3 regions of the Bacillus sp. CGMCC 1.16607 genome follow, and region 1 is predicted to be linked to each of the others. Evidence: riboswitches for the same ligand, from Rfam matches in the RefSeq annotation. Region 1 holds a riboswitch; each other region holds the start of a gene.

Region 1 (10,325 bases):
TCCTTTCCTCTTTGACCTTCTGAAATCACTTTTGTTTGTTCTATCTTACCTGATTTACCTATTTCATATTGTGTCTTTTCTTTTAGACCACTTAATACTTCTTCATATTGGAACTCAATTTGGCTTTTGCCGACTCGATCATTGCGGCTGTAGTCTCTCGATAAATAATAATCTAAAAAATCAGCTGGTAAGCCTTCTTCATCGGTACTTAAATTGCCTAAAATAGAGCGGAATGTATCACCGTTTGGGTAGATCCTATTCCAGTCTGTAAATACATCTACACCTGGTAGATTTTCCAAATTCTCGCTAACACGAGCGATCTCTTCTATTTCCACATTATCATTTTTGACAATCATAGATGTCAATGCATATCCCTTTGCCATTTCTCGGTAAATAGCCGCAACTTGCTTCTCTTTATTTGATATTAAAGAAAGGTCAAGCATATCAATTCTTTTTAGCTGAAGTTGATAAAGATCACCGCTAGAAAGCTTCTTATTTGAAAGCTCGGCCTTTGTTAATTTAGACTCCGCCTCACCTGGTCTAGTCAGAATCCAAAAGTCCTTCAAGTCTCTTTCCGTTAGTTTATCTGTTTTTACTTTAATTAATTTTGACAGATTTTTTGCCACATCTAATATTTCCTCTTGTTCTGTATCTTGTGCCCTAGTATACGAAATCGCATTTTTCCCATCATTATCAACAACGATTCTCCCATATCGATCATATATTTTCCCTCTCGGTACAGGTTTACGAACAATATGATTTTCAGTTCTACTTATTTCTTTTCTAAAGTCTTCGCCTTTACCGATTTGAAGAATACCTAAATTTATGACTAAGGTGCTAAAACCAAAAAAAACGATTAAAAATAATATATTTAAGCGAAAGGGTAACGTTTTGGTAGTATTTTTCTGTGTTTCCAATTTAATCACCTAGCAATGCGTATTTAATGTTTATGTTAATATTTTTCTAGTAATTCTAACACCAATTCTATATCCACCAATATCAATTCATTTTTGTACAATGTCAATTATATATAAGCTACGAATAAATTACTTTTGGTAAATTAACCCACAATTTTTCTTCCTGCTCCGTTTGTTATACAAAAAAAGGAGGTTGCCGCTACAACCTCATTTGTTCCACTAACACACCCGTTAGCTTAATAAGAAAAAATCTTATTCGAATACAACCATTTCTCCGATATCTATAAAACCAAATCGTTTATAGATATTTTTTCCATCATCTGAAGCCTGTAATACAACTGGCTTTTCTTTATCCTTTGTTTGGTTTAGAAGGTAATGAAACATTTCACTACCATATCCTTTACCTCTATATGTTGCTTTTGTCATCACATCATATATACCATAACTATCTTTACTTTCGATTAATAAGCCAGTAGATACAGGCACTTCATCTATGCAGCCAATAAACATTTTTACTGCTGAACTTAATTGTTCATATGAAAATTGATTAAAGTAACTTTCTAACGCTAATTTTTCTTGTGTACCTTCAAATAGACTAAGAAAAACCTCCTCATACTTCAGGAGTTCTTCATTACTTCTCACTTGAGTAATCATCATCTGTTGAGAATATTGACCAACATTCAATGTAATATCAAGTTTCATCATAACATTACGTTCTGCTTCCACTAAATCATATTCTTGCATAAGCTTTTTCCAGTCATTACTGACATATTGAGCGTCCATCCAAACACAAAAGGGATGCTTTTTAACCGTTAGATTAGTCATTTCTTGTCTAATCTTCACAGCATTTTTGATAATTGGAGATTTCGATAGCAATACATTAAATGTACCAGTAGGGATTCCCGTATTCGCTATGACGAAATCTTCTTCACTTGCAAGTTCTCCACTAACTGCATTAGTAAATACTTTTAATTTTTCTTCAAAATTATTTATAACTACGATTAAAACAGAAATAATATTAACTAAACAGGCACTACTTGGAGCTCCAGTATAAGCTCTAGCCCAAGCATTGTTCAGGGCACCGACAGGATTTTTCCGAAGTTCTTTTGCCTTCAATCATTCTCTTTCTTCCTCAGACATAATCCCCATCCACCTTTGATAATCTCATTAAAATTTATTACGATTTAATGGGAATAAAGTTTCTATCCTTATTTGAATTAACCCTCTTCCTTAAATACATTTACACACGGAAAAAAGTCCAAATACACTCAGTTTTGTATAAACCTTGCATAATTTGGACTTCTACAAATGAATTGTAATAGAACAATTGCACTCTTTAGTTTAACATGAAAGACCTCCCCCCTATTGAAAACGAAAACAACCAAATTAATTATTAAATTCTTTAATTCATTCTATTTCCAATACCATTCTAACCATTTTCAAACTGTTATTCCCAATAAATTCCTCAAACTCTTTTATTTTTTTAAATCCTTTGGCTACATAATAATTTTTTCCGATTTCATTTTTATGTTCAACATTTATAAATATTCTTTTAGGTGTTACCAATCGATTGAGACCTTCTCTTAACAACTCTGTTCCTAATCCTTTTCCATGCCATTCAGGATAAATATAAATAGCACCTAATTCAGCATCTTTGTTTACATTTATAAAATAAAAATTGGCAAACCCAATGATTTTACCGTTTAATTCTCCTACTAATAAAATAGAATTTCTTATTCGTTGCTCCATAGATTTAATTGAATATGCAAAATTTAGAAATTGTTCTTGTATTTCATAAGGTATTATCCCTTCATATGTGTAATTCCAAGTAATCATAGCCACATTTTGTATTTCACTAATATCTTCAATTTTCGCATCTCTTATAAAATAATTCATGTCATTTACTCCCCCTTTTCACAAAAATAAATCGACCATTCAGTTTATAATATATTAATTTTCCTTCTTTCCTTTTGTCAACATTTAAAAATTATTATTGATAAACAATAAGGAAAAAATGGAACTTTTATATATATTTCAACCAAATATTTTTACTTTTCCTTCTTGAACTATCCTGCACAGTTAGTTGATCAACGAAAAAGAGAGCTGCCTGCCGGAATTCCATCTTCAACCCATGACCCATTACTTTATGTCCATTTATTCACAATTTTATTTTCTATGATTATTTTTTTAAAAGAGCAGTATATCATTTCACGATATACTGCTTTATACATTCAGTTAGTCTAATAGGTGTAGATTCATTGCATGTTCATAACATAAGCACCCTATTTGTTATCTGAAAAAATGCGTTCTTTTTGAAATTTTCCACAATCGTTCATCAATTAACCTCCCCTGTTACTTCAATAAGAAAGAAGCATTACCGTTGTTCGAGTAATGCATTCTGTTAGTTCAAGTAAAAAAAATAATAATTTTATTAATTGACTAAATTACCCTAATGTTATAATTTGTAATTAGATATACATTAAATTAGTTGATCATCTAATTAGATATTAAAGGAGAATATCATGGATAAGACTATTAAATTACTAATCGGTGAAAAAGTATTTTTAAGACCTTTGGAGTATGAGGACGTTGATTTCTTATTTGCGTTATTTAACAACCCAACAGTACGCTATTTTACAGGTACTGTAGAAATAATCGTTCGAAAACGAATTGAAGATTTCATTGAAAAATCAGCAAACATTCATTCCAGAGTGGATTTAATCATTTGCGACCAAGAAACTAATAAACCGATTGGAGATGTCAATTTAGTTTCTATTGACCGAAATAATCGAAGTGCTGAAGTAGGTATAAAAATAGGCGAAGAACAATACTTAGGAAAAGGTTATGGAACAGAAGCTATGAAACTATTGTTAGATTATTGCTTTTGTACATTAAATCTCCATCGGATATTCTTAACGGTTTATGACTATAATCCTAGAGCCATAAAATCTTACGAAAAAATTGGATTTAAACAAGAGGGTATTAAAAGAGATGGTTTATTTTTCAATAAGCAATATCATGACGTGATTGTTATGAGTATTCTTAGTCATGAATATAAAAAATCGGCTATTCTATTGTTTGAATAAATTGACAATTAAACATTAAAATTTAACATAGCTAATACTAAAAGGGTTGACTATAGATATTATCATTAGTTAGCCCCTTTATTTTTCTAACCTCCATGTTACTTTAAGTACAAAACTTCACAATCTTTTCTAAGACCTATCATCGTACACATCCAATTTTCTATAAAGTGTTTTTCAATTAAATTGCTCTTTAACATAAATAAAGAGCACAATTCTTGCTGCAGAATTGCGCCGGATTGCTGAATAAGGATTGTGTTTATTTTTCAGGTTCTATTTTCATCATAGCACCAAAATATTGTGAAGCAGTCGTAAATGTGATAAATGCACAAAATTCACTTATCTCCGCTTCAGTGAAATATTCTCTCAAAATATCAAAAGTTGAATCAGCTATATCACCCTTTTGTTTTAAAAAAACTTCTGCAAATCCTACTGCAATAGATGTTTTTTCATTAAACTTATCTGGATCTGGTCTTCCTTTGGCCTTACAATACTCACATCCGTTACCGTGAGCTAATGTTCTCCTCACCTGTTCCTTTAATTCAGATGATAATAATCCGCTATTTCCTAACACAGCCCCTAACTGATTCCATCCTTCCATTACATCATTATTATGCCCCAATAGTCGTTGAAAAGGTGTTTCTCCTAACATAGATTCCACAATTCTTGCCATATAAGTTCCTCCTTGTTATATTTATTAACGAATAAATTATATAAAATAAAATAGCTAAAACACATTAAATTGGAAACGATTATCAGATAAACTCTTTTTAAAATTAACATAATAGGAGGATATACTTTAAAAATGAAAATAGATGATATTGATAAATTAATTTTAGATGAACTACATAATAACAGCCGTTTATCAATGAGCGAGCTTGGGAGAAGAATAAATCTGTCCTCTCCATCGGTTACGGAAAGGGTAAGACAAATGGAATCATTTGGAGTTATAAAGAAGTATACTTTAGAAGTTGATTATGAAAAATTAGGTTTACCAATCCAATGCATAATTGAAGTAACTGTAAAAAATGGTGACTATAAATCTTTTAAAAATTACATTGAAAAACTACCAAACATAGAATTCTGTTACAGAATCGCAGGAAGTGCGTGCTATATGCTTAAATTGCAGTTTGATACATTCGCAAAAGCAGAAAGATTCATTGATGAATTAAATCCAATCGCAAACACTGTAACACATTTTATTTTTTCACAAATTCCGACGAAATTAAAAAATAATTTGATTGAATAGTTATTAGTTAAAGTCATTACTCTTTTTTCACCTTACAGGTAGTAGAAATAATAACCTAGCATTAATAATGATCGAAATTTATGAACAAATCCTGCTTTTTCCACAAAAAATGGCCCTTTAACGGAACAACTTATTTTTTTATATAGTTCCTTTAAACTACCTAAAAAACCCTTTTAAAAATATATTCAAGGGGTAAAACGGTGCAATTTCTTTCAGAACGGTATTTTTTTATTTTTATTTGGTTAATTAGCATTGTCTTACGATTAATTTCTATTTTTGGGTTATTTGGGTTATAAGGCTTCTGTTTGCCGTCTATTTTTCAATATATTAACAAGTAAAGTTGGTTAGTTTAGAACACTTTCTTTCCATTTAGACGCTTTTTGAAATAACTTATTAAAGTCAAACTAACTATGAAACTTATCATATTGGTAATCGACAAATAATCGAAACGATTATAAGGGGAGATTTTCATGAGAAAGTTATTTTCATTTTCAGTAATTATTTTACTTTTTTTAGTGGGTTGCCAAAACACTAAAAACGGAATCCTGGATACATCAAAGTTAAGTAAAGTCGAAATGCAAGATGTAGCAGAAGAACAAGAAAATCATATTCCCAGTTCCTATAAAGCACCGTCTGTTAAGGTTGGACTAGAAGCAATACCTTTTAAAATGACATTACCTAAGAATTTACCTTTTGATGCAAAACCTTTTCAACCGCCTACCATTACGACTAACTTTCAAGACAATAAAAAAGTAAGGATTGAATTCAGTACCAATTCAAAAAATAAAAAGGATAAGATTATTCTGGGAATATCCGCTTTTAATGGTGAATTTTTGGAAATGGGTGATGATGAAGCTGATAAAATTAGCTTAAATAACGAGATTCAAGGATATTACAACCAAAACTTGTTAAAATTCTACAGCAATGGTATTTCATATTTAATTCACTACAAGAATGATACTATTCCAAAAAATCAACATAAAAAAGATATGATTAAACTAGCTAATCAAATCCTTGAATGACGTTTAGCTATATTTAGACAATGAAGCTATTCGCTTAAGTTATAAAAGTCGGTATCATCCTCTTTTTTAAATTTTCAGTACGGGTTACTTTAGCTTAACGTATTACTTAAATCATTTTGAAAGTAATATTAATCCAAGCAAGGTATTTAACTCACAGACAACTAGCAAAGTCCTAACCTTGATACTTTGCTCGCTTCTGTGAATCGAATTTTTAAAAAATGGAATAATAACCATATAAATTTTATGGAGGTTTATTGATGGAAAATAAATTTGCTGTACTGATTTTCTTTTCTTTATTAAGTTTGATTGCAACTACTATATTTAGTTCAGTAATAATTTCTCAGAATAAAGCATTACAGCAAAACTTAAAAAGTTATTCTTAATTTAGCCAGGCAGATGTTTCCTGGCCTTTTTTTAATTCTTACTTACTATTTTGTGTATTAAGCCTTTTTAAATACCAATTCATGATTTCTTCCGTATTTCTTATGATAGCTTTAGGCACCTTTAGGACCTATCTATGTCCTGGACATTTTTCTTTGTGGCAGCTTCCTCTGGACTCATTTTTTTAACCTTTCACGAAAAGTGTGATAATTTATTCCGCTGTCAATATCTATCTTTAGCCAATCTTTCAGGATGACACGGTTACTATCCGATTCCCTCTCAGCAGCTAGTTTTCTGTTCTGCAAAGGCTTAGTGGCTGCCTCTTCCTCAGACATTCCATAAATATTTATCCGACTCAAGAATATCTGGTATTTAATTCCGTTTTCTGCTGCAATTGCCTTGCTTTGCGATCGGTTTTCTTTTTAACGGAGAGGAAATTGCTATTGCTTTCTTCCAGTCAAGAAGTCTGATCCGTCTTTCTAAATTGTGTGGGTCCACTCCATACATTTCTAACTTCTGCATATTCAATGGGTGTGATGTAAAAGTTATGACTCATATTAATCTCACCGCCTAGTAAACTTAATCAATCTTATGATTCATTAGGTCTTGTTCTGCGAATTTATTTTTTACATCTCCATTTACAAATTAGGCAATAATTTATCTAAATATATTAGACAATGGAAAGGATGATGATTTCTTTTTATGAATGAGAATTTAAAGACCGCTCTGAAGACTATAGACAATCATAATGAAATAGTTAAGCAAGATATTAAACATTGGCTTAATAATGAATTATTCACCTGGAACTGGTGGATATTAGTTGCATTCATCGTAATTCCATTCACTATCTGGCTATTAGTAGTTGACCGAAAAAGGATGTTAGAGTTTTTATTAGTATGGTGTTTAGTAATCATTCCAACTTCTACTTTAGATTCTATTGGTATAGATCTTAAATTTTGGGTATATCCAGTGCAATTCATACCCCTTACTCCTAGATCATTACCGTTTGATATTTTTATGGTAGGAGTAACATACATGCTTTTATATCAGTTTTTCTGGAACTGGAAACCATATATAATAGCATTAGTGATAATGGCTTTAGTCTTTTCCTTTATAGGAGAACCGATTAGTCATTTATTAAACTTGGTTTACTATATAAAATGGGAATATTATTACTCTTTCTTGTATTACATGGTTTTAGGAATAACTGTTAAAGGAGTTTTAAACAAATGTAAGAATATCTATTTCTCTTAACTTTTTTCCAAGGCAAAAACTTACTGATCTGATTATTTTGCATTTCGAGTTCCCTATGAGACCAAGTGATTCATCTGTTAATTCAGTTTAATAATTCGACAAATTTTCCTCTATTACAACAAAATGTGTGATAACATCTAATAAGGGCAAATTTTACGAAAGTAAAAGACGCAAAGCCACGGGCCTAAAACTATTTTTGTTATGGTAGCCGGGTTGCATAAATTTCAAAACTACATCTAGAATATTCCCTTTCCTAATTTGCCTTAATATTTAGTGAAAGGTGTTATAAATGAGCAAAACCGTTCTTATTGCCGATGACTCAAGGTTCCTAAGAAATTTGATAAAAAATATCTTATTTTACGAAGGCTACAAATTGTTCATTGAAGCCTCTGATGGCGCATATGCTGTTTCTTTATACAAAGAAAAATCACCAGACTTTGTTCTACTTGACTTAACAATGCCTAATTTAAATGGTATTGATGCCTTAAAAAGTATTATAGAATTTGATCCAGAAGCTAAAGTAATTATTTGTTCAGCAATGGGACAACAAAGGTTTATATTTGAAGCCTTACAATCTGGAGCAAAAGATTTTATCATTAAGCCAAATTTTAATGAATTGGTTCCAGCAATTAGAAAATTATTTAATTGATTAGCATTTCATTTAGAAATGCTTTTCTTATGGAAAAATAAAGCGATTTTTTATAATGTTCATCATAAATGACATAATTTTTCTAACTTCAACTACAATATAATTCTTAAAATAACTATCCCTTAAAGACCATCTTTTAAAAACCTTTATTCTGAGTTACTAGTAACTATGAATAAATTATATATGAGGTTTTTGATGGGGTAACCAAACTTGTCCATTCTTTTGAATTACACCATATTGACCATATCCATTTTCATCCACATACCAAACTAGGTGATTTCGAAAATCAGCAGATTGAATATGCACTGGCTCATTAGGAGGTGCTACACTTTTTATAACAAAGGGACTCCAACCAAATTCGATGTCATTATTGACAACTATTTCTTGAGAAGTCTGATTATAGATTCATACACCAAGTTTTTTATTTATCGGTAAACCATATTAATCCATCAATCATTGGTTCACAAGGAGAAATAGAAGGATAACCTACATAAAAGGAATGTTCTCGGAATTGATTTCTCCATTCCACTCCTAATATTTGCTCCATCTTATGGTGACTTAATACCCCATCCTACAGAAGGTACATCAGAATAAGTTTTCTTACACAATTCAAGAAATGCTAAAAGCAGTTCTGATTCTCTTTGAGCTAATCCCTTTACATTGGACATAAGATTCTCTTTGGTTATCCGCTTTAAACCATACTCATTTTTTAGAATAAGGATCTCGTTAATCCACTCTTCAACCGAATGGCTCTTCATTCCAGACATAAAAGAAGGCGAAGAAGTTCCCTATCTCTTAACGATTCAATTCCATTAACTAAATACCTATCTTGAGTTACTTTTATCAACATGCAATCCATTTATAATTTCTCCTAAATTGGTTATGTTGGTTAACCACTTGCTAAAACAACTCCTTGTTTTTTTTTCACAATGACAACTTCTAACAATCGTTATGCATTTCACGGATAGCTGGCGCCATCTCGCCAAAATACATAACTTCTCCTAATACAGCTGTTCCCATTGGCATTGTATTGCCACCTTAAAAGTAATAATGACAACAAAAAACCGCTATTTAAAAGCAGCCTGCTTATTGTCATATAAAATACTACCTATGTAGTGTAGGTACATATTATTAAATATGAATATCACTAAAAGAATATTGTGGTAATGTGATTTGAAACTTGGTACCTCTTTGACTGCTTTCCACAATATTAATATCTCCACGATGTTCAAAAATGACTTTCTTGACAAATGGTAATCCTAATCCTAACCCATCTTTTTTAGATGTAGTGAATGGGTCAAAAATACCTTCCCAATTTTCTGTTGGTATTCCCGTTCCTGTATCTATAATAGTAATGAAAATTTTATCTGCTAGGATATCAGTAGTAATCATGATACTTCTTGTAAGTACTTCTTCAGGAAATGCTTCAATACTATTTTTTATCAAGTTAACAAATGCTTGTTTTAAATTCGTTTGATTTACAAACGCTTTTAGTGTTCTATATTTTCGATCAAAGCTAATCTCCACTGATTTTTTTTTGGCCATTTCATTTGTAATTTTGATTGCTTGTTCGATAACTACATTTATATCTTCCATCATAAAATCAATCGGTTGATCATTTATATACTTTGAATAATTTTGGGTTAACTCAACTAATTGTTGCGAAGCGAGTTGGATCATCTCATTCATTTTTTGATCTTGTGAAGATATTGTGGTTGACTCATTTAATAATTTGGAATAGCCATTAATTATTTGTACATTATTTTTTAC
Region 2 (10,325 bases), on a different contig from region 1:
GGTAATCACGTATGTTTTTCGCCTCTTATCTTCACTACTTACAGATTCAATCATTTTTTGCTTTAGTAAATTTTCAATAGCTCCATATAGCGTTCCTGCCGCTATCTTCACTTGATGATTACTTAATTCTTCAACTTTTTGCATAATAAGGTAACCATGCGAAGGTTCTAATAAGGATAAAAGAATATAATATGTGGTTTCAGTTAACGGTAGGTTTTTATCTCTATTCATAAGCGCCTCCAAAAATTACAGTTATATAAAGCTAAACTATACAGTTTAACTGTATATGTCAATTGTTACATTTCTCATTCTATGAAGCATGAGGATGCACCATCTGCTCCCATTTCGTATAAAAAAGAACATGAGAAACGTTCTCCCCATGCTCCCTTGTGAGATAATTATAAAAATATTTTCCCTAACTTCTTCAATGTTTCCTCAGAACACAAAGAAGAGAAATGATCCATTAGATGCTGCTTCGCCTGTCCTTTTTCCATGTTAATGGATTCTATATTTTTTCGATTGGCCCAACTGTCGTATGTTTCAAAGGCGGTACTACTCCAACCATTTTTTTCTCCGAATTCATCGGTTTTCAGTTGAATATCTGAAATGACAATATCCATCGACCCCTGTAATTCTAATAATCCATTTTCAAAGCTTTTCTTTTGATCCTTATGCTTTAATCCTGCCTTTGCTCTTAATAATCTTGTATCAATTCCTTCTTCTTCTCGAATAATTTTATAAATATCATAAGCTTCTTTTGATACATTCCCGTTAAAATAACGTTCCTCTAACGGTTGTACTGAGCCTAATACTGTTTTGACATATGGAAGAAGCTCACGAGATATGAAGACAGATTTTTTCTTGATGAATTTCCCATATCCAGCGACGCCATCAACTGAAAATTTCGTCCTCCAAATCCAAGGATCATTTTCCGTGTCTGAGTGCCAACTCTCTTGTGATGTAATACTGTTTAAGGAAGGATAATTAGGTATCAGAGGTGAAAGTGGAAGTAATCCGAACTCTTCAATTACTTTTATAGCTTCATCGTACGTTTTTATTTTCAAATCTACCAATTCAATCGCCCCTTTATAAAAATTCTCATTCTCTACACGAGTACGAACGAGAATGAGGTAAAAAATTTATTAGAACCATTATTTATTATCCAATGCTTTATTTACCGCTTCAACTGCGTGAATAACAGTTGTATCAAATATAGGAACATCTGAATCCCCTTGGTTTATTAATAAGCCAATCTCCGTGCAGCCCAAGATAATTCCTTCTGCACCTTTATTAATTAAATCCTTGATAACCTTTTTGTAATAATCTCTGGACGATTCGTTTATGCTTCCTAAAACTAGCTCTTCAAAAATAATTTTATTTATCTTCTCACGATCAGTGTGATCAGGTACTAAAACCTTTATCCCATGTGATTCTATTCTTGATTTATAGAAGTCTTGCTCCATCGTATATCTTGTTCCTAATAGCCCTACTGTATTTATATTAGATTTTTTAATTTCATTCGCGGTTGCATCGGCAATATGTAAAACAGGAATGTTTATTTTTTCTTCAATGAATTGAATGACTTTATGCATTGTATTTGTACAGATCACGACCAAATCAGCTCCGGCTTTTTCAAGTGACTGAGCCACGTCACCTAAAAGTCTGCCCGCTTTTTCCCATTCCCCTTCAGATTGAAATCGTTCAATTTCTGCAAAATCCACACTATATAATAGACATTTTGCCGAATGTAAACCACCTAATCTATTTTTTATTTCTTCATTAATAATTCGATAATATTGAACCGACGATTCCCAACTCATACCACCAATTAGTCCGATTGTTTTCATCTCTAAATCCCCCCGACAATCTGGCTTTCACCTTACCTTTTCAATATTGAGTCTTATTCACAAACAATCAGTCCATCTCCTGAAGAAAATCGTATATTCCCTCTTCTGAGATAACTTTTATTCCGTTCTTCTTAAGAAGTGCAGTTGTCACACCAGTTCCAGTCATTTTCTTATTTAAGAATTCCCCGTTATAGATCATTGAACTTCCACAAGAAGGACTGTATTCCTTAAGAATGACTGTTGTTGCGTTGACCTCTTGCGCTTTACTCAGGGTAGCAAAAGCACCTTTTATGTATAGTTCCGTGACGTCTTTCCCTGATGCCTCAACTACTTTAGCGTTACCTTCAAGTACATCCTCTCCGTTGCCGCCCACTATTTCTGCTGGCTCCCTAGGTGTTGAAAAGCCACCAAGTAACTCTGGGCATACTGTAATAGCTTTCTTTTCATTTATCAGTTGAAGAACCTTTTCATTAAGACAATGGGTACCATTATACCTTACTTCTAACCCTGCTAAACAAGAACTAACTAAAATCAAAGGTATCACCTCTTCACTTCAATTATAATTAAACTAACCATTCTATCTTGTTATTACTATAATCTATTAAGTACTTTGTAAAATCTAAAAAGGATTGAAAACAGTAAATGATTGATTCCTTTTCCTGGAACTGGATCACCTCTATAGTTCTTTATAAAAACTAGAAAAACTCATATAATCCTTGATCAAAATATTGATATTCTTCCTTCGAAACCTTGTAGCGTGTATAGCCTTCATAAAAGGCAGCGATGTATTCATCACGATGAATCAATCTACCGATAGCTAGAGACTCATCGTACCGTGGATCTCCTACGGTCATACCTGCGACATCGATTAAGAATTGGACTTCTCCATCCACTACGAGCACATTGTCTGTTGTGCAGTCACCATGAATAATTGTTTGTTGGACTGGTAATGGTTTGGTAGACTTTAATTTTTCCAAAAGTTTAGGACTACCATCCGCTTGGCCACTTTTTGCATACCTTTCAGCCTTAATCAACTGATCGTCCAACCAATTATTTGTTAGATTTAAAGTCTCAATGATTGGAGTTTCATGGAGTTTGTGGAGAAAATGACCAAAACTCTTAATTAATAATTTTTTCTCTTCTATGTTCTTAGCTTGTTTTAAAGCAATGGTTAGTGTCATTCCGTGCACGAAGGACATAATGAGATGGCTGCTCTCGTTTTCTTCGATAAAGCCATAATATTTTGGTACCGGAATTTGGCTCTGGTTATTTAGTTTTTCTAAGATGATAGCCTCGGCTTTTAACCATTCTCTATATTTATTTTTATAGGAACTTTTGAGTATATAAGTTCCATTATCGGTAATAATTTGGCGAACTTCAGATGTACATCCCTGTTCATCCGGCTTTATTAGTTGACGAATTTCCCCTATTATTTTTTCGACTTTACTTTGTAATTGTGAGTTCATTGTTTCCACCAACCTTTTTAATTTACTTTTTGATAGGAATCACTATAAATAAAAACTATTAAAATAAGTAATCCTCATTGCTCTAAACTAGGCAAATATCTTCGGTGTTCTCCTACCATTTTGTTATAAATAATTACATAAAAAGAAGGCTCTTTCTCTCCAAAAAATCTTCTTCCGTTATCTCCTTTTTTTGACGAACTAGAAGAGATTGGAATGATTCAAAGAGTTCTTGGATCTCTTTCTGTTCATTTATAATTTTTATACTTTTTTGATATTCCATTTCATCTTTATATCTAGTAATCTCCAACCATTTTGATTGATCATGCTTACTATGTAGAAATATCGTATGAAAATCTATATATCTGTTATAAATACTTGCTGCTTTTTCTTGAATTTCTAAAAATTCGTCTATTTTATCTATTTCAATATGATACTGATAAATTTTAACAAACACTGTTTATCCATCCTCAACTTTTACAAAAAAATGTCCTCTAGCATAGGAATGGAGGACATTTTTTCTATTCATTTATTTATTCTGACCTTTTAAGGCTTTCAATGCTTTTTGTTCAAGACCGTTTTCTCCGGCAAATTCAACACTTGTTTTTGGTAAAGCATTTTTTGGATTTTTAAATTTATTATTCTTATTTTTCGCCATTTTGCACCATCCTGTTCTTTTTAGTTGAATGCACAACAAAATATTGGCACCCACCATTTTAGTTTGCTTTTTTTTTTGGATACTATGCTAAAATGACAAAATGACTATACATTACCTCCTAATAAATGAAGATCATTTTAGTTGTTTTTACATAAAAAAAACGCTTAATCTCAGATCTTTTTTGGATTATGAAAAAGGAGCTGCGTAAAACAACTCCCCTTAATTTTGAATATATTTTTGAAACACATCCGAGAAATCTTTTGTTGTGTGATTTTTATGAAGTTCTTTTAGCCATGTATTAACGAAGGTAGCGATTTGGCCAAATTCATGTGATAGGTTTGATTCTACTGTGCGGTTATTTCTGATAACCTCTTCTGCTACTTGAAGGCTCTTATCTCCGTAAGCTAGCAGTCTAGCATTGTCTTTTTGAACCATTGAAATAGCAAGAAGGGCTTTGTAAATATCCGTTACTTCCGTGGAATATTTTTTATGAATATCAATCGAGAATACTTTTCCTCCCATCGTAAATTTCAATTCTATATCAAGGTCGATGGTACCCGCTGTTTCAATACTTACACCACTAATTTCATTTGCAAAATAATCATAACGTCTTAAATTACGCTTGGAACTTACGGCGGAATCTCCGTCAACATGAATTAATGCCAGGTTCGTAAAGCAATACTCATCTTTTTTTGACTTGATCAGAAAGAAAATCTTTTCATTGTCCTCAGTTAGAACAAAATCATCAGATTCTGTCTTGTTAAAGTCAACTGGCTTGATTATCTCACCAACATCACTAAGGCCTAAAGCTTCACTTGCTAATTTTTTAAACATATGTCTTCCCCTTTCCAACTTAAAGAACTCCGCTGCCTAGGCAGTCTGTTTAAATACATTTTTTCCTTCTTCCATGGAACTACTACTGTCATATTAACTTGTCTACTTTTTCTTCCATTCTTTTTAATCGTTCATTTTGTTTCTTGGTTGACCGTAAATATTGAAATATAAGGCCAATAAATAGCACTGGAATAAGTATTGCGAATAGCTGGAAAACGATGTCTCCCATATTGAGCATATTCTGTTCCTCCAATAATTAGGATTGCTTTTATTAACTATACGATTATATTTCAAAAAAAGTTTCAAATTAATCAAAAAAGATTCCTTCTATCCCTCAGCTTCCCCCCTTCTATATAAAAGGTAACCGTAATCAGGCTGAGACAAGGTTCCTGTTCCTTGCCCCTAAAAAACAAACAAACCCCGGATTATATAATAATAATCCGAGGTTTAAACAGTTATTTATATGTTACAGTATAGGATCCGTTATCTAATACTGTTACTGTAAACGAAAGTGACTTACTTCCTTCCGTAATGGTAAAATCTCTAGATTGAGAGTTTTGTGCACCTTCAGGCTTACTAATCGTGCCACCTAATTCTACTGTTTTTGTTTCTACAACACCAGTAGAATAGACAAGTTTGTAAGTTGCGATAACTTTGGATTGCTCCTTATTGTGACTAACAACACTGATTGTAAGATCCTTAATATCTGTTACCACTACTTCTACAACAGGTGCCACTGGAACATTAAATTCTTTGGACTGAGTCACTGTACCAAACTCATCCCCTACTGTTACTTCAATAGTAGCTGGTTGGCCTGAAGTTAAACCAGTTCTAGTGATTGTTTCAGAAGTCACGCCACCTTTACTATCTTCTTTAAAAATAGTAAAAGTTAAGCTATAGGTTTTTGTTGTTTCATCGAAACTCCACACAGGTGCTTCATCTGATACACTAAAGTTTCTAAATGCTGTAGGGACGGTAGTTTCTCCTGCTAAAGTTGCTCCTGAGATCTTAAATTCGTCAGTTGTTCCAGCAACTGTTACAGATGTAGTCGGAAGTGCTTCATCTTCACCACGAGACCAATGATTAACTAAATTGTAGCTCAGGGTAAACTGATTTGTTTCACGGTCATAGGACGTCCATTCTTTGTTCACTGCTTCTGTTTCAGTGATGTAGGGAATATGTACCATTTGTGAAGCTGTTTTAGCATATGTGTGTACATCTTGAGATGGACGACCATTTGCATAAATCGTATAGGCTTCAATCGCAAATGTTGAATCTCCCTTTAGACCAGTAACATCAAGATTAACTGAATAAGACCAAGTTTTATCAGTGATTTTCGTAACTGAAGCATCTTGTCCATTCACTTTAACGACAAGCTGTGGACCATCAATGACAACTGTGCCAGAAAGTAAAATTTGCTCTGCATTTCTAGCGGCAACCTCTAATGAATTATAAGTAATCACACCTGTCTCACGCTTTTGCTCGGTTCTTCCAGTCTCAACTTCCTTAACTTCCTTAGTAGATTTTGGAGCTGCATTAGCAACGTTTCCAACACCTAGGACTAATGTACCAGCAAGGATTGTTGTTCCAAGGGCTTTTACATAAATTTTTTTCATTTTTCATTTCTCCTCTTAGATCATTTTTTTCTAAGAGGACCGGTTACACTACTAGCTCCATATAGCCCAAGTGTCCAAAATAAAGGCTATATTTCTACGCTTCCCATCTTGGTTGATAGGATTCTATTTTTAGAGACCAACAAAAATAGAACTTTATACCTAAGACTACAATAATATTAAAAAGTTTACAACGATTATTTTGCAAGATACCGAGATCATCCGAAGAGAAGTATAGGTGGGGATCTGTTGCCTCCATTTCATATAAAAAGAAGGATGAGACACGCCCCCCATTCTCCCCTAAATCAAACGAAAACAAGCAGGAAACCTTTTATGGTTCCTGCTTGTTTTGTTTAAAAATGAATTGCCCCTGCCAAGGAATTTTATTTTAACATACATCGAGAGGTTTTAGAATTGATCTTTTTCATTCGCTTGAAAATGGTTCTTAACTACTAAACTTACTAAACAAATCAACCAACAGGAGCATGTTAGGCTGTAGACGTCCGCGTTCCCTTAATATATGTAATTTTTATTTAAAAAGACTTCGCAGCCAATTTCTTTTGGGTGGTCTCTGACAATGGCATCTCTTGGATAGCTTTTTAATAATTGATAAATTAGAATATCCCCTCCTGCACTTTGGGTTAGGAGTGTACCTAATATGACGAGAATTCCGTTTCCAATTGTAAAACCAATGATTAATGGAATTAATCCAGTGATCACAAGCGGTAATAATAGGCTAAACCGATAACTTTTCACTGTTATTGGCACTTTGCAATGTGCGTATGGCATCATTTGCTTCCACATGACACCTATTTTAATAGAATGCCAACCAGCTTTTCCAATAACCGCAAAGCCAAAGGCATGTAATAATTCATGAAGAATAATCGATAAAAAATAAGAGAATATTAACATCCCATAAACCATCCAATTATGACTATAGGAAATCCCCCAGATAATATCGTAAAGAATTAATACCAATAGCGTAATGAGAAATGACCCAAGCCCCACCTTTTTATTCACTAGGCTAGCTGAAAGGGTAGCATCCATTTTATGATATTGTTCACCCGCATGAACATAATCCTCTCCCATTCTCATCACTTCCTTCATTAAAGTTAATTAAAAAGGATAATTAGTCCTCATAATAGACTAATTATCCAATGAATGATTATTTTGCATTCGCATCAGGTTGATGTATTCCGAATATATTGCCTTCAGTATCAATATAGTACCCTTGCCACGCCATTCCTGGTAGGGCATATTTAGCCATGGCAACCTTGCCGCCATTCTCCATAATTTTAGCTTCTGTTACATCGTAATTTTCGACTCCCATTGTACAAGCAAATCCATTTAAAGCTTGGTTTGCTTCTGGCGCTGCACCTTGACGCTGCATTAAGGCACCATTGATTCCTGGTTCATTTTCATCGCCAGTCACTGCTCCAAAGTATGGCATTCCAGCATATTCACTCCAATCTTGAAATGTCCATCCGAATACCTCTCCATAAAACTTCTTTGCACGCTCCATGTCACTCACATGAATTTCAAAATGAACTAATCTTCCCATGATTGCCTCCTATTAATTCAGGTATTAGTCTTAATTCAATGGTGTGATCGCTCAGAAGTCTCTATTAATTATTATAACTGCTATGGTAATAAATTCAATTTTTTTTAAAATATAGGATCGGGAGTTTGTTGAGAAAGGTCGATTTTAACATATGTAGGTTCAATAATATAGGAATATCAACTCCCAGATCATTTACTTTTAAAAGGGATTTTAAGTTTTACTGCTATTTACGGAAGAACTACAATCCCGATCATTTGGGTTTTCATGACAATAGTTTTCAATCGATAAGGAGAAAAGCCACTCATATCCCAGTTATCTTCACTTGCTACATTGGATCATATATTGGGATTAAACCCAATTCTTCAGCAACTTTCACATCATCAGCATGACTTTTCAAATCATCCTCTTCCGCACCCCCAAGTGCCTGCAAATATCCCTCACTTGGACGCTGTTTCCAGTAACCCTCACTTATTAAAATGTATCCATCTTATATTTCGAGACGCTTCATTTTATGTTGTGTAGTTCTAGTCCACCCAAGGCGCGGGTAGAATCAATACATATACCTAAATCAAATTCCTCTTTCTCGAATTTCTCAATCACCACATTAGCATCATCAAAATCTATACTGACCCCATGTTCTTCAAAGAGTTTGACCATTGTCAATGGTAAATACTTGGCCTGTGATAGATTCTTGGGTTAATTGAAAAAGAATAGATTCTGCAATATCATCTGGTGTAGAAATTCTATTAAGTGGTAAGTTGCCTGCAAGTTGATACATTTTTTTTTCATTACCGGACCACCATCTTGTATCTACTGCACCAGGAGATATACTATTCACCCTGATATAAGGTGCTAACGCGATAGCTAATGATCTTGTCATTGTGTGAATGGCTGCTTTAGTTGCAGCATAAGGGATGGATGAACCGATTCCGGTCATTCCAGCCACACTTCCCAAGTTAACAATCACACCAGATTTTTGCATCTGCATATACGGAACAACAGCTTTTACACAATGAAACATTCCTTTCACATTTACACTAAATAAAGAGTCCCACACTTCATCTGTTACAGCATCTAAGTTATCCAGAGGTATTTGTGCTGTAATACTTGCATTATTTACTAAACCATCCACCGTACCAAATGTTGTAACCGTTTGGGATACCATTTCATTCACTTCTTTTTCAATCCCTACGTTCGCTTTAAAAGAAAAAGCAGTACCACCTTTTCGGGTAATCTCATACATGACGTCCATAGCTTCTTTTTCCGACCGACTATAATTAATAACAACTTTTGCACCTGCATCTGCTAATTTCAATGCTGTTGCTCTTCCAACACCGGTGCCACCGCCAGTTACAATGACAACTTTATCTCTTAGTTCCATTCTTTATCATCCGCTTTCATTCATTGAGTATGTTTTTATTATACTTTTACGAATCTGCAAGGTATAATACTGAAAAATAAGAGGGGTATCATTTTAAATGATACCAATGGAGGAGTGTATTCTTGGAAAGTCATGATTTGTGGATATTCAAGCATGTTGCGGAACTTCAATCCATATCTAAAGCTGCTCATCAATTAGGCTATGTACAACCTAACGTCAGCCAGCGAATCATGTTTTTGGAAGATGAATTAGGGGTTAAATTATTTTTACGTAATAATAGAGGGGTAACGTTGACAGAAGAAGGAAAAATTTTATTAAAGTATACAAATCAAATGATACGATTAATGGGTGAAGCCAAATCATTAATTAATCCACAAAAATGGAGAGGATCTTTAACAATTGGTGCATCCCAAACGATTTCAGCAGTTAAAATTCCTCAGCTTATTTCTTCTTTCTTAAGGAAACATAATAATATTGATGTAAAAGTAAGAACGAATGATAAGCAAAGGTTATTGGAAATGCTTTCTTATGGAGAGCTTGATGGGGTTTTTATTAATGATCCACAAAATGACTCAACATACGAAACCGTTTATAGTTTCACAGAGAACATCGTACTCATTTCACCTAGTCATAGTCAAATAGAAAAACAGCATGATCAAACTTTAATTGTGAATAGTGATATAAATTGTATATATAGAAACAAAATGTTGGATTTTTCTATAAAAAATAATTTTTATAACCCTGCTATCATGGAGTTTGATTCACTTGAATCTATTCTACAAGCTGTTTACGCTGGACTTGGTATCAGTATCTTACCAGCAGATGTAGCCTATAGTCGGAAAGAAATTAAAAACGTTCAATACCATAAACTAGATGAAACAATCAAAATCGACTTTGTCATCCAACACAAAAAACAGCACCCCCAAATACTTAAACAATTTATGCATTTCTTGCAGGAACTGGTTTAG
Region 3 (10,325 bases), on a different contig from region 1:
AACATTTCCGCAAATCAACAGCAGATTAATGAATATCAAGGAATAGCATCACAACTGGAAGGAACGATTGGACAACTAGAAGCTTTAGCTTCCGAAATTTTCCCGAATGCAAAAGCACAAGCTGAAGCCAAAAATGCAGAAATCAAAGAAATCATTTCATTCCTAGATGAATCTGAAAAAAAGGCACTTGAGGAGTGCACATATGAACCTGACTTTTTTTCAAAAATTACTACTGAATTAAAAGGCTACTCAGCCACCAACGAAGATAAAATTGCCTCCCTAGATAGAGAAATTGAAAAAGCAAATGGCCAAATTGTCCAGGTTAAGGATAACATCCAGAAACTTAACGCAAACATTAGTAATCTTGAAAGCGCGAACCAAAGTCTAATGAGCGCCATAGTGGACATAAGTAATCGAATGTCAGATATCGCACAGCAAATTGAGGAAAGAATCCAGGAAGAAGAGAAATTGAAAAAAGAAAAAGACGAAAAGGAGAAAAAAGAAAAAGAAGCTAAAGATAAAGAGGAGAAAGAAAAGGCAGAGAAAGAGGCAAAAGAGAAAGCGGAAAAAGAAGCGAAAGATAAAGCAGAGAAGGAAAAGGCAGAGAAAGAGGCAAAGGAGAAAGCGGAAAAAGAAGCGAAAGACAAAGCAGAGAAGGAAAAGGAAGCTAAAGATAAGGAAGATAAGAAAGAGGAAGGCAAAAAAGAAGAGACTAAACAAGAGGAATCGAAAAAGGAAGAACCTAAAACAGAAGAACCTAAGCAAGAGCTACCTAAAACAGAAGAGACTAAAAACGAAGAACCTAAAAAAGAGGAACCTAAACAAGAAGAACCTAAAAAAGAGGAACCTAAACAAGAAAAAGCTAATCCAGAAGAGCCAGAGCAACAAGAGCAAAAATCAGAATAATTTAAAACATATATCTACTCAAAGAAAAAGAAACGGACAGAATGGGCGAAAACGCTCTCTGGCCGTTTCTTTTATATTACTCACCTAAACACATATTAATAAAATCCATTAATCTTTCTAATAAAATCAACATAAGAGTGATTAGGTCCTATTCCCTGCCGCTTTAATTTATAAGGGTGATCCCCTAGTTTAACATTTCCGGTTTCGGTTGTGAAAGCTAATCGGATACCAGCCACTTTTGCTGCTTCAATCGTCTCATTATCATATTGACCAAAGGGATACGCTAAATATCTAATCCTTGTTGGATCGTCGTAAATTTTGCCAATATAGTTCTTCCCTTCCACAAGATCCTCTTCTATTTCATCTTGTGATTTGGATATTAAATAGGGAATCTGTGTTTCCCTTTCGCGTAAATGCATCAACAGTGTATGATGTTGGAAATCAAAGACGTCCGTTGTTTGCCTCATTTGTTGAAAACCCATATGCTGCAGTATTTGCGGGTCCCATGGTAGCTCAGCTGACCTCGTTTTTCCACCAATCACAAATGAAACAGCTTTTTGATTATTTTTTTTCAAAATCGGGTAAGCATACATTAATTGTGATAAATAGTTATCATCGAAAGAGATTACAGCAACCTTCCCCGTTAAATTCTGTTTGTGAAGTAAATAATCCTCTAACTCATCTAAAAGAATAGTTCTCCAGCCGTTATTCTTCAAATAATTCATTTGAAGCTCAAACGATGAAACTTTAATGACCATCGCATTTGTATTGAAAGGTGTGTCCTCTGGTTCCTCAAGCATATGATGGTACATCAAAACAGGTATTCCTGTGTCCTCATAAACATTACTGCCATGTATATATCCAGATTGACCCGCCACATTAACTAAATACCAATCCCCTATTTTCTTTACAATCGGGTAACGAATATTTGTATTAATGACAGCAATCGGTTGGCTACCTTTTGCTGTTTCTTTAAAAATGAAAGTTGACTTTTTCGTAATGACTACTTTGTTTGAATTTTTCCAAAGTGTAGGTAAGATAAGCCCTTCATTTAAGACATTTTTTATATAAGCTTCCTTTTTCACGATTCCTGTACCATTTCCGAAAGGAAGATAATAATTAACTTCATCCTCATCTAAAACTTGGTACGTCTGACCTGTTAATAATTGACCGATGATGACCGATTTGCCATCGATTTGGTCGTATACCGGGACTGTTTTTTCGGTGGTAATTTGATTTATGTTTTCCGCCCCGTATGCTATTTTTTCAATTGATAGCATGGAAAAAACGATGACAAAACAGATAAACAATACTTTGAAACTACAATTCTTCCACATTTCTCCTCTAAAACCCTTTCTCTCTATCTAACTATTTCTAATATATAGAATCCTATCTCAATATTATAAACGAAAATCGTAATTATGCACTTAATTTTATAGAAAATTGTCGGATTTTGTCACAAAGAACATAAAAGTGGAAAGTACCCACTTATCGTTGAAAAGTAAAAGATAAACTGGTGTGAAGTTTGTTCTTTAACCTTCATGACAGATTGACTTTTGACTTCGAGTATTTGGTGCCTGGAGCTAGATAAAATTAAAAGGCATCAATTTTATATAAGGATGGCATTTGTACACTAAGGTTTGATATTGGGGACAACGTGATCTTCCATTAAATAATTTAAAAGCTTTCTTCAATTTAAATTTGATTACTTCATTTCATTTTATTTTACAAAAACTTTCTTAAATTATGCTCGGAATGACATTCATACAGCAGCTTATATAAGAGAAACTTAAAAAATTATCATTGATACGAATAATTAGAAAGCAAACTGTGGACTACTAAATGACAGATATGTTTTCGTCAGTTTAACTTCATTATTCTTTTCAGGTGGTGGTTCATTGCGCAAATAATTTGACGGTATTTTTGTCTACTTTGCACATAAACATTTATTTTTTGGGAATCATGTTATTGAAAACTTTGAAAGAAGGTGGATTATAGTGTTGCAAGTTATTCGTCACGAATTAAAGCAAGAAGGTAATCAAACCACGATTTATCTATACTTAGATCCAAGTTTGACCGAATTCGCTCGGGAGTTAGGCGAAAAAGGCTCCGATGAGGATTTAAATCGTTCCATAGCTAGTTACGTTAAAAAGAAATTTCCAAACCTAAAAGATGCAACAGTAAAGGTTATGGTTGGTTCCATGCTTGTTACAACGTTTGCAATGACTCCTGCTCTAGGCCTCTTCAAAGGTGACAAAGCAGAAGCCGCTGAACTAACAGCGCAAACAACTGCTGCTACAGGTGATTTTACAGACCTAACTGGAGTAACAGACCAAGAAACATTAGCTGCGATTAAGGATTTAAAAGAACGTGGCATGATTCAAGGCTTTGAAGATGGAACATACAAGCCTGGTGAAAAAATTAATCGAGGAACATCTGCACTTATGTTCTATCGAGCACTAGGATTAAAACCAACTGACACAGTAAAGTTCCCTGAAATTAATAAGGATTCAACCTTTTATGAAGCTGCACAAGCACTTGGTCAAAAAGGTGTATTTGAAGGATATAAAGATGGAAAATACCATGGTGAGCAAGCTCTTTCATTAGAACAAGCTGCTAAAGCATTAGTTAGCGCATATGGCTTAAAAGCCGTACCTGGAGCTGCAACACCAGACACATCTAAAGTTTCTACTTCCTTAAAAGAAGCAGTCACCGTCGCTTTCCAAAACGGAGTATTAACCCAAGCTGATATCGATCGTGCCAAAGACCAAGTTGATCGCGCCGACTTTGCGAAGTATGTAAAGCGTGGCTTAGATGTATATGAACAAGCAAATCCAGCGGTTGTAGACGTAGCGTCCGCTACTGTGACTAGCCCTACAACAACAGTTGTTACATTAGATAAAGCAAAAACAGGACTAACAGCTAAGAACTTTGCTGTTAAAGTAGATGGCAAAACCATTACACCTACTAATGTTGCTGCAAGTGCAGATGGGAAAACTTATACCCTTACTCATGAGGATTTAAGTGGGAAAGCCGGAAAAATCAATATTAACGGAAAAGACTTTGAATTTGATTTTGGTGCGCCATCAGTAAAAGAAGTAGCAGCAATTAATGCAAATGAAATACGTATCTCTTTTAACAAAGAGCTGGATAAAGCATCTGCAGAAACGATAGCCAATTATTCAATTAACAATATTGATTTAAAAGGCGGCGATACAGCTACACTTCAAGATGATAAGAAAACCGTTATTATTAAGCTTGCAGCAACTGGGGCAATTGGTAGTGAACTATTAACAAACAATACCCATTATCAAATAACGGCTAAAAAGGACATCCTACTTGCTACTGGTGATAAGCTAGGAGCGGATCAGGCGAATATTCTAGCCTTTAATGATACAGGTAAGCCAATTGTTACATCTGTAAAGCCATCCGAAAATAAAAGTATTACTTTAAGCTTTAATGAAAGATTAGACCCGGCTACGAAACCAACTGTTGTCATTAATGAACGAAATCTTACTGCTGCAAATGTGACCGTTAATGCAGATGGTACAGTTACTTTAGCTGCTAATGATCCAGTCATAGCAGGTCTAGAAAATAATAAATCCTACACAATTGTCGTTTCGGGGGCAAAGGATCTAGTAGGAAATACAATGGATCTTTATTCAACAAACTTCAATTATTCCATTGTCAATGTCGCTCCAGCTGTAAGTTCTATTAAAGTTGATGGCGAAAATGTCTTTGAAATTACATTTGACGAAAATCTAAGTGCAGATCTTGCTAATGGCTCTACCTTAAAGGTGTATAAAGGAACAACCCCACTGACTCCAGATGCAGTGACAGATGTCAATAATGATAATAAAACGTTTAGAATTACATTACCATATGGCTCTGTTTATGCTGCTGGTGAAGACTCTTCTGACATAAGGGTTGTCCTCGAAGGATATAAGGATGCTCAAAATAATGTCGGAGTTAATAAAGAACAGACCGTTTCATTTGTGAAGGATACCATTAAACCAACAGTCCAAAAAGCTGAATACAAAAACGGTGATGTCACATTAACATTCTCTGAAGCACTAGGAGCTAAAGCTGCTGCTAGCTATTCGGCTAATATGTTTGTCACTGACTTAAATGGAGTTCGTTATGATGTGAGAACAACTTTATCAGCATCTGGTGCAAAAGAATTATTGGCACCAAATGCGATTACAGCAGGAGCTAAGACACTTGTTCTTGATGCTTCCAATTTACCTGATGGCGCATATACATTAAATGTCCAAGCAGGGGCATTCTCAGATCAAGCGAACACTCCTAATGATAATGCAACACAAAATATTTCCTTTACAAAGGGAGCAGCAGCTACAACTGATACAACTGCACCTGCTGTAGTTAACGTTGCTGAAAAGAGTGGAACAAAAGGAGTCTTCACTGTTGAATTTGATGAACCTGTTAAAGGTGGCGCTGTTGTAGGGTCAGCAACAAACCCTGCTAACTACCTAATTAATGGTTCAGCAATCCCATCTGATTCAACTATTTATTTAAGTACGGATAAGAAGACAGCAACGGTTACCTTACCTGCTGGTTCAATAACAAGTTCTGGAACTAAGTTAATTACGGTTAAAGATGTTCATGATTTAGCAGGTAATATGATGAACCAAGTGACTGTAACTGCATCCTTAACTGATAATTTAAAACCAGAGTTAAAATCAGCTTCCATTAATGCTGCAAATAGCCTTGTATTAACCTTCAGTGAAGCATTTGGCACAGCTGCAGGTCAGCCGGTTGATGCTGGTGACCTATTGATTAAAGTAAATGGTGCAACAGTTCCTGATGCACAAGTCACAAAAGATACAGCCGATCCAACAAAATATGTCATAACATCTCCAACCATGAGCTTTGCTACAGGAACAGTTGAAGTTGAAGTAAAAGCAGATGCAGATGCGGTAGATATTAGCGGTAATACGATTAAAACAGGTACAAAACTAACAGCAACACGATAATGGGACATGGGGACAGTAAACTGTCCCTCTTGTTCATAACTATTTTTGTCTGATGAAATGATAAGAAATGAAGTCCTGTAGAGAGAAATTCTACAGGGCTTTCTTCTTTTTCTATGTACGAATTGTTACAATATAAAGAGATGAACCATGATAAGAAACATTTACTATAAACGATAATCAAATGGTTAAGAATTACTCGATGAACCATCATTAGTTGAAAAGTGGAGAAAAAGCATAAGGGCTTGTCGTTCCAATTGAACATGCGAAGGATTTACTAGATTAATAAAGGACTTGTTGGAATATTCCCGCAGATTTTTCTTTTTATGGAAGTATTTGATTTTGCAAACAATTAATCAAAGCAATCTCACCTCCTTTATTCTTTATTATGCACAGAGAAAATTGATGAATCTAAAGGAAGCTTGCCCCATATTTGCCAAATAATTAAACATTTATTAGAAGAACGTTCAACAGCGTAATTCCATATTGGACTTTTCTTTTTTAATGCATGAATACTGAAAGGATTGTTACAATAAGAGTAGAAGAGTCTTGAAAGGAATTTGTACAAATGAACAATGATGCAAATGAAAAGGATTTAATTGATGATGAGCCACCGTTAGAGGATTTTTTTCTGGTTGAGGAAGTGGATGAAAAGACTATTCGGCGTAGGAAGCGAAGGGGCTTTTTTCTAAAAACTGGTGCTATTGTTTTGGCGTTTGTGTTTTTAATAAATGGTTTAGCCATTTGGACTGATGTCATTAATATCCCGGCGCTTGAGTTTGTTAAAACGTCATACCGGTTATCCCAAAAAGAATCGATTCAAACTGCTAAACAAGCTGTTGTTAAAATTGAAGGTAATGGTGTCAAAGGCACTGGCTTCAATATAAATGAGGATGGACTCATTATTACGAATTCACATGTTGTTGAAAAAATGATCTCGATTAATATTTATTTTCAAAATAATAAGGTTTTTAAGGGTCGGGTGATTAAAAATAGCCCTGAACTTGATATAGCCATTGTAGAAATTGATGGTGAGAATCTACCTATATTGAAGCTTCAAGAGACACAAAAATGGAAAGAAAACGATCATGTCTATATTATTGGCAATCCCCTTGCCTATACACAAATTGCTAATGAAGGAAGTATTAAAGGGATGGCCATGATGAATGACCGATCCACACCTGTCATGACCATAACTGCTCCAGTATATAGAGGGAATAGCGGTAGTCCCGTGTTGACTGAGGATAACGAAGTCATTGGGGTTGTGTACGCTACTACTGTTCCAAAACTCTTGGGAAATGAAAAAGCTTCAGGTCTGGTTGTTCCGATTGAGCTAGTGAAGGATCTTTTAGAAAAGTAGGAAAAGATAACCTAAGGATTATAAATTCAGAACCAAAAAATCCCCCACAATTAAGGATACACTAATTAATACGAAAATTCTAAATAAGAAAGGCACTCGCCTATTAGACTCTGCTAATAAGGGAGTGCCAATTTAATGTAGAGCTACTTAGACAGAGGCAGACTTCTAAATCATTTTTTTATTCAGCCCTGCTCTTTGCTCTTCTCTATTCTTTAACTCTATTTGATATTTAACCAACTCTGTTACATCTAATTTCTTTTTCCTGCTCTCATTAACAATCACATGCATGCTTTTTGAAGTATTAATGTTTTTTTTAACAAAATCAGCTATCACTTTCTTGTCTACATTCTTCTTCGTTAACATTTCTACAGCATCCGAAACCGTCTTTACTATATCACTATACTTTTTCGCATGAAATAACTTATTGACAATGGCTTGATACTGCCCTATTACGTTACCCACTTGCCTTGAGTCTGGCTTGCCATTGAACATTCTGATGGATTGGGCTGTCTTGTTTACCTTTGCTAGTTCTTTGGTTGCTTCTTTCCAATCCTTCAGCTTTCTTTCCATTACGCGTTCAGCCAGATTAGCTTGATTTTTTAAAATTACTGCTTCCGCCTTTGCTTTGATCTCTGCTTGTACCTTGGCTTTAGCTTCGGCTTTCGCTTTGATTTCAGCTTTAATTTTTGCTTCAGCATCTGCTTTTATTTTAGCTTCAAGCTCTGCCTTTGCTTTGGCTTCAGCTATTTCCTTCGCTTCCTGTTCCGCCTTTGCTTTCGCCTCGGCTTCTGCCTTTTCCTTCGCTTCTTGTTCTGCTTTAGCTTTTGCCTCAGCCTCTGCTTTCGCCTTGGCCTCTTCTTCCGCTTTCGCTTCAGCCTCTGCTTTTTCTTTAGCATCCTGTTCTGCTTTCAATTTTTCCATCTGGTTTATCTCTTCTTGGCTCGGGCCACTTGGTATGGTAGGGGGAAGCTTAACCCCTACAGGTGGCATTGGTTCTTCAATTGCATTAGGGTCAGTGGTTTCTTCTTTCCCATTTTGGTCTTCAGATTGAATAGACGAAATCAAAAAATCCATTTCATCAATTACGACTATCATGCCCTCTACCACATTAATTGAATAGTCTGTTAGTTGTTGTTTCCCATCTTTATCCCAAAATGTGACTTCTGTTGCCCCTTCATTTTTAAAATTATTTTTACACTCCTCTAACGTCCTATCTAATTCAACTTTCTTAAATCGGAATATAACCTTTAAAACGATATCGCCTTGATCCGTTGTTAAATAAAGAACTGTATCAGTAGAAACAACTATTTCATCCGACAATATTTCATTTAAATCATTTTTAACAACTATATTCGTATAGTTACTCTTCTCGAGATCCAATTTTATTTTTTCGACTGTTTTTCCAAAGGGACCCACATCAATTTGAACTTCCTTTTCTAGTTGAAATATGTATTCTCCGCCATCCATTATGACTTTAAATCCATCTTCAATCACTACATCATCTGAAACATCATTACCAGATAAATCTTTAACAACAATAGCGATATTTGGATTTAACTCTTTCCATTTCCCTACTGTCATAATGCCTTGACTATTATCTAAAATGATTTTTTTTGTTGGGGATTCTTCATTAGCAAAAGCCGAAGCATTAGAAAAAATAATAGCCGACAGTATACCATTGACTATCATCTTTTTTAAAAAATTTCGTCTTTTTTTCTTTAGTCCATCGTTCAAAAAAATCATTATTCGGTCTCCCCAACAGATTATTCTTCGTGTATAGAAATAAAAAAGCCTATCACTTACCCTAAGTAAAAATCTAAATTCAGGGATGAATGATAAGCAGGTATTTTTATTCTATTAAAATAAAGGCAACCCGGCGATCATTGTTCCATGACTTTAGACCCGTAGCTTTGCGTCCCTTCCTTTCGAAAGGTTTGCCAATTTATAAGCGGAAGCAAACTTGTAAGCCCCGACATTACGATAATTACTTTCATTCTACCATTACTACCCTATTTAAGAAAGTGTTTTCAGGAAGAAAATCCCATACAAAATTTTACATTTAACTAGAGTTATTTTTCCGATAATTGTCATGTTCATAGTATAATAGAAGGAATGAGAGGTGAATAAAATTGAAAAAATGGTTGAACATATGGCTCACCTCGGCACTTGCCATATTGATGATCGCAACAGTAGCAAGGAATGAGCCAATAAGCCTTCCCTTGAAAGATACGAAAATGTCTTGGAGCTATTATCCTGAGGGCTCGCCAAAGGGATTGGTTGGAATTGCATCACCAGTCATTTCCTATCAAATTAACATCAAGGGTGCAGATGATGATTATCAACTCCAAATGCTCCTTAACGGAAAAAAAGTGAAAGCATCCTACGATCCAAAAACAGGTCTCTTAACCTATAAACCAAATAAACTATCTGGAAAACAAACCGTCAATGTCCAATTAATCGTCTATGAGGAAAAAGCCCTCGACATTTCCTGGAATTTTACTGTCGACACAAAGACGATCAATCCATTTTTGGAAAAAGATATGAATGTGTTATCGACAGTCCAAGAGGAAGCCGTTCAGCAAATCAATTCCTACCGAACGACATTGAAATTGAACACCATTTCAAAAAATCCAGTCCTTCAAAAGTCATCGCAAGCTCATTCGAATTATCTTGCAGCTCAAGGAGATTCCGGGCATGATGAATTTTTTGGAGTACCCGGATTTACTGGAGAAAACCCATGGAATCGTGCTGCCTATTTTGGATATTTAGGGACTGTTGGTGAAGGCATTACGTATAAAAAAGTGTCAGGACATAGTGGCATCGTCGACTTGATGGATGCACCTTACCATCGATTAAGCATCATCGACCCTTTCGTTGAAGAAGCAGGGGTAGGATTTAACAAACAAGGTGATATCGTTGTCAATTACGGAAATCCTACTTTAATGGACAAGCCATCCCAAATTGTCCTTTATCCACATAATGGTCAGAATAACGTGAAGAACAGCTGGTTTGTTGCGGAAACTCCCAATCCGCTACGTTTTTATCAGCTTAGTGACATTTTTGTCGGT

What was found. A riboswitch is a leader RNA that binds a small molecule or an ion and turns the genes downstream of it on or off. The one in region 1 is predicted to bind cyclic di-GMP.
Region 2: it holds a riboswitch for cyclic di-GMP, as region 1 does, so the genes downstream of both, ACFSO7_RS13675 (hypothetical protein) here and ACFSO7_RS09110 (response regulator) in region 1, are expected to answer to the same signal.
Region 3: it holds a riboswitch for cyclic di-GMP, as region 1 does, so the genes downstream of both, ACFSO7_RS02250 (hypothetical protein) here and ACFSO7_RS09110 (response regulator) in region 1, are expected to answer to the same signal.

The regions. Positions count from the first base shown of each region.
Region 1 covers NZ_JBHUJX010000013.1:19,210-29,534, forward strand. Annotated here, with positions in the region: gene ACFSO7_RS09065 (peptidoglycan D,D-transpeptidase FtsI family protein) at 1-926, opposite strand, end outside; gene ACFSO7_RS09070 (GNAT family N-acetyltransferase) at 1,170-1,934, opposite strand; gene ACFSO7_RS09075 (GNAT family N-acetyltransferase) at 2,325-2,813, opposite strand; gene ACFSO7_RS09080 (GNAT family N-acetyltransferase) at 3,440-4,003, shown strand; gene ACFSO7_RS09085 (carboxymuconolactone decarboxylase family protein) at 4,260-4,673, opposite strand; gene ACFSO7_RS09090 (Lrp/AsnC family transcriptional regulator) at 4,806-5,249, shown strand; gene ACFSO7_RS09095 (hypothetical protein) at 5,720-6,271, shown strand; gene ACFSO7_RS09100 (hypothetical protein) at 6,529-6,654, shown strand; gene ACFSO7_RS09105 (CBO0543 family protein) at 7,355-7,906, shown strand; cyclic di-GMP riboswitch class I at 8,042-8,127, shown strand; gene ACFSO7_RS09110 (response regulator) at 8,196-8,555, shown strand; gene ACFSO7_RS09115 (sensor histidine kinase) at 9,687-10,325, opposite strand, start outside.
Region 2 covers NZ_JBHUJX010000019.1:256,623-266,947, forward strand. Annotated here, with positions in the region: gene ACFSO7_RS13630 (PadR family transcriptional regulator) at 1-231, opposite strand, end outside; gene ACFSO7_RS13635 (AlkZ-related protein) at 399-1,073, opposite strand; gene ACFSO7_RS13640 (aspartate/glutamate racemase family protein) at 1,152-1,847, opposite strand; gene ACFSO7_RS13645 (2-thiouracil desulfurase family protein) at 1,915-2,382, opposite strand; gene ACFSO7_RS13650 (aminoglycoside phosphotransferase family protein) at 2,543-3,313, opposite strand; gene ACFSO7_RS13655 (hypothetical protein) at 3,447-3,767, opposite strand; gene ACFSO7_RS13660 (hypothetical protein) at 3,840-3,968, opposite strand; gene ACFSO7_RS13665 (PH domain-containing protein) at 4,188-4,802, opposite strand; gene ACFSO7_RS13670 (DUF4083 domain-containing protein) at 4,891-5,040, opposite strand; gene ACFSO7_RS13675 (hypothetical protein) at 5,258-6,418, opposite strand; cyclic di-GMP riboswitch class II at 6,447-6,531, opposite strand; gene ACFSO7_RS13680 (DUF3267 domain-containing protein) at 6,929-7,504, opposite strand; gene ACFSO7_RS13685 (VOC family protein) at 7,581-7,976, opposite strand; gene ACFSO7_RS13690 (SDR family NAD(P)-dependent oxidoreductase) at 8,617-9,357, opposite strand; gene ACFSO7_RS13695 (LysR family transcriptional regulator) at 9,480-10,325, shown strand.
Region 3 covers NZ_JBHUJX010000007.1:188,964-199,288, forward strand. Annotated here, with positions in the region: gene ACFSO7_RS02230 (hypothetical protein) at 1-906, shown strand, start outside; gene ACFSO7_RS02235 (polysaccharide deacetylase family protein) at 1,002-2,243, opposite strand; gene ACFSO7_RS02240 (Ig-like domain-containing protein) at 2,904-5,900, shown strand; gene ACFSO7_RS02245 (S1 family peptidase) at 6,466-7,257, shown strand; gene ACFSO7_RS02250 (hypothetical protein) at 7,423-9,000, opposite strand; cyclic di-GMP riboswitch class I at 9,122-9,206, opposite strand; gene ACFSO7_RS02255 (CAP domain-containing protein) at 9,387-10,325, shown strand, end outside.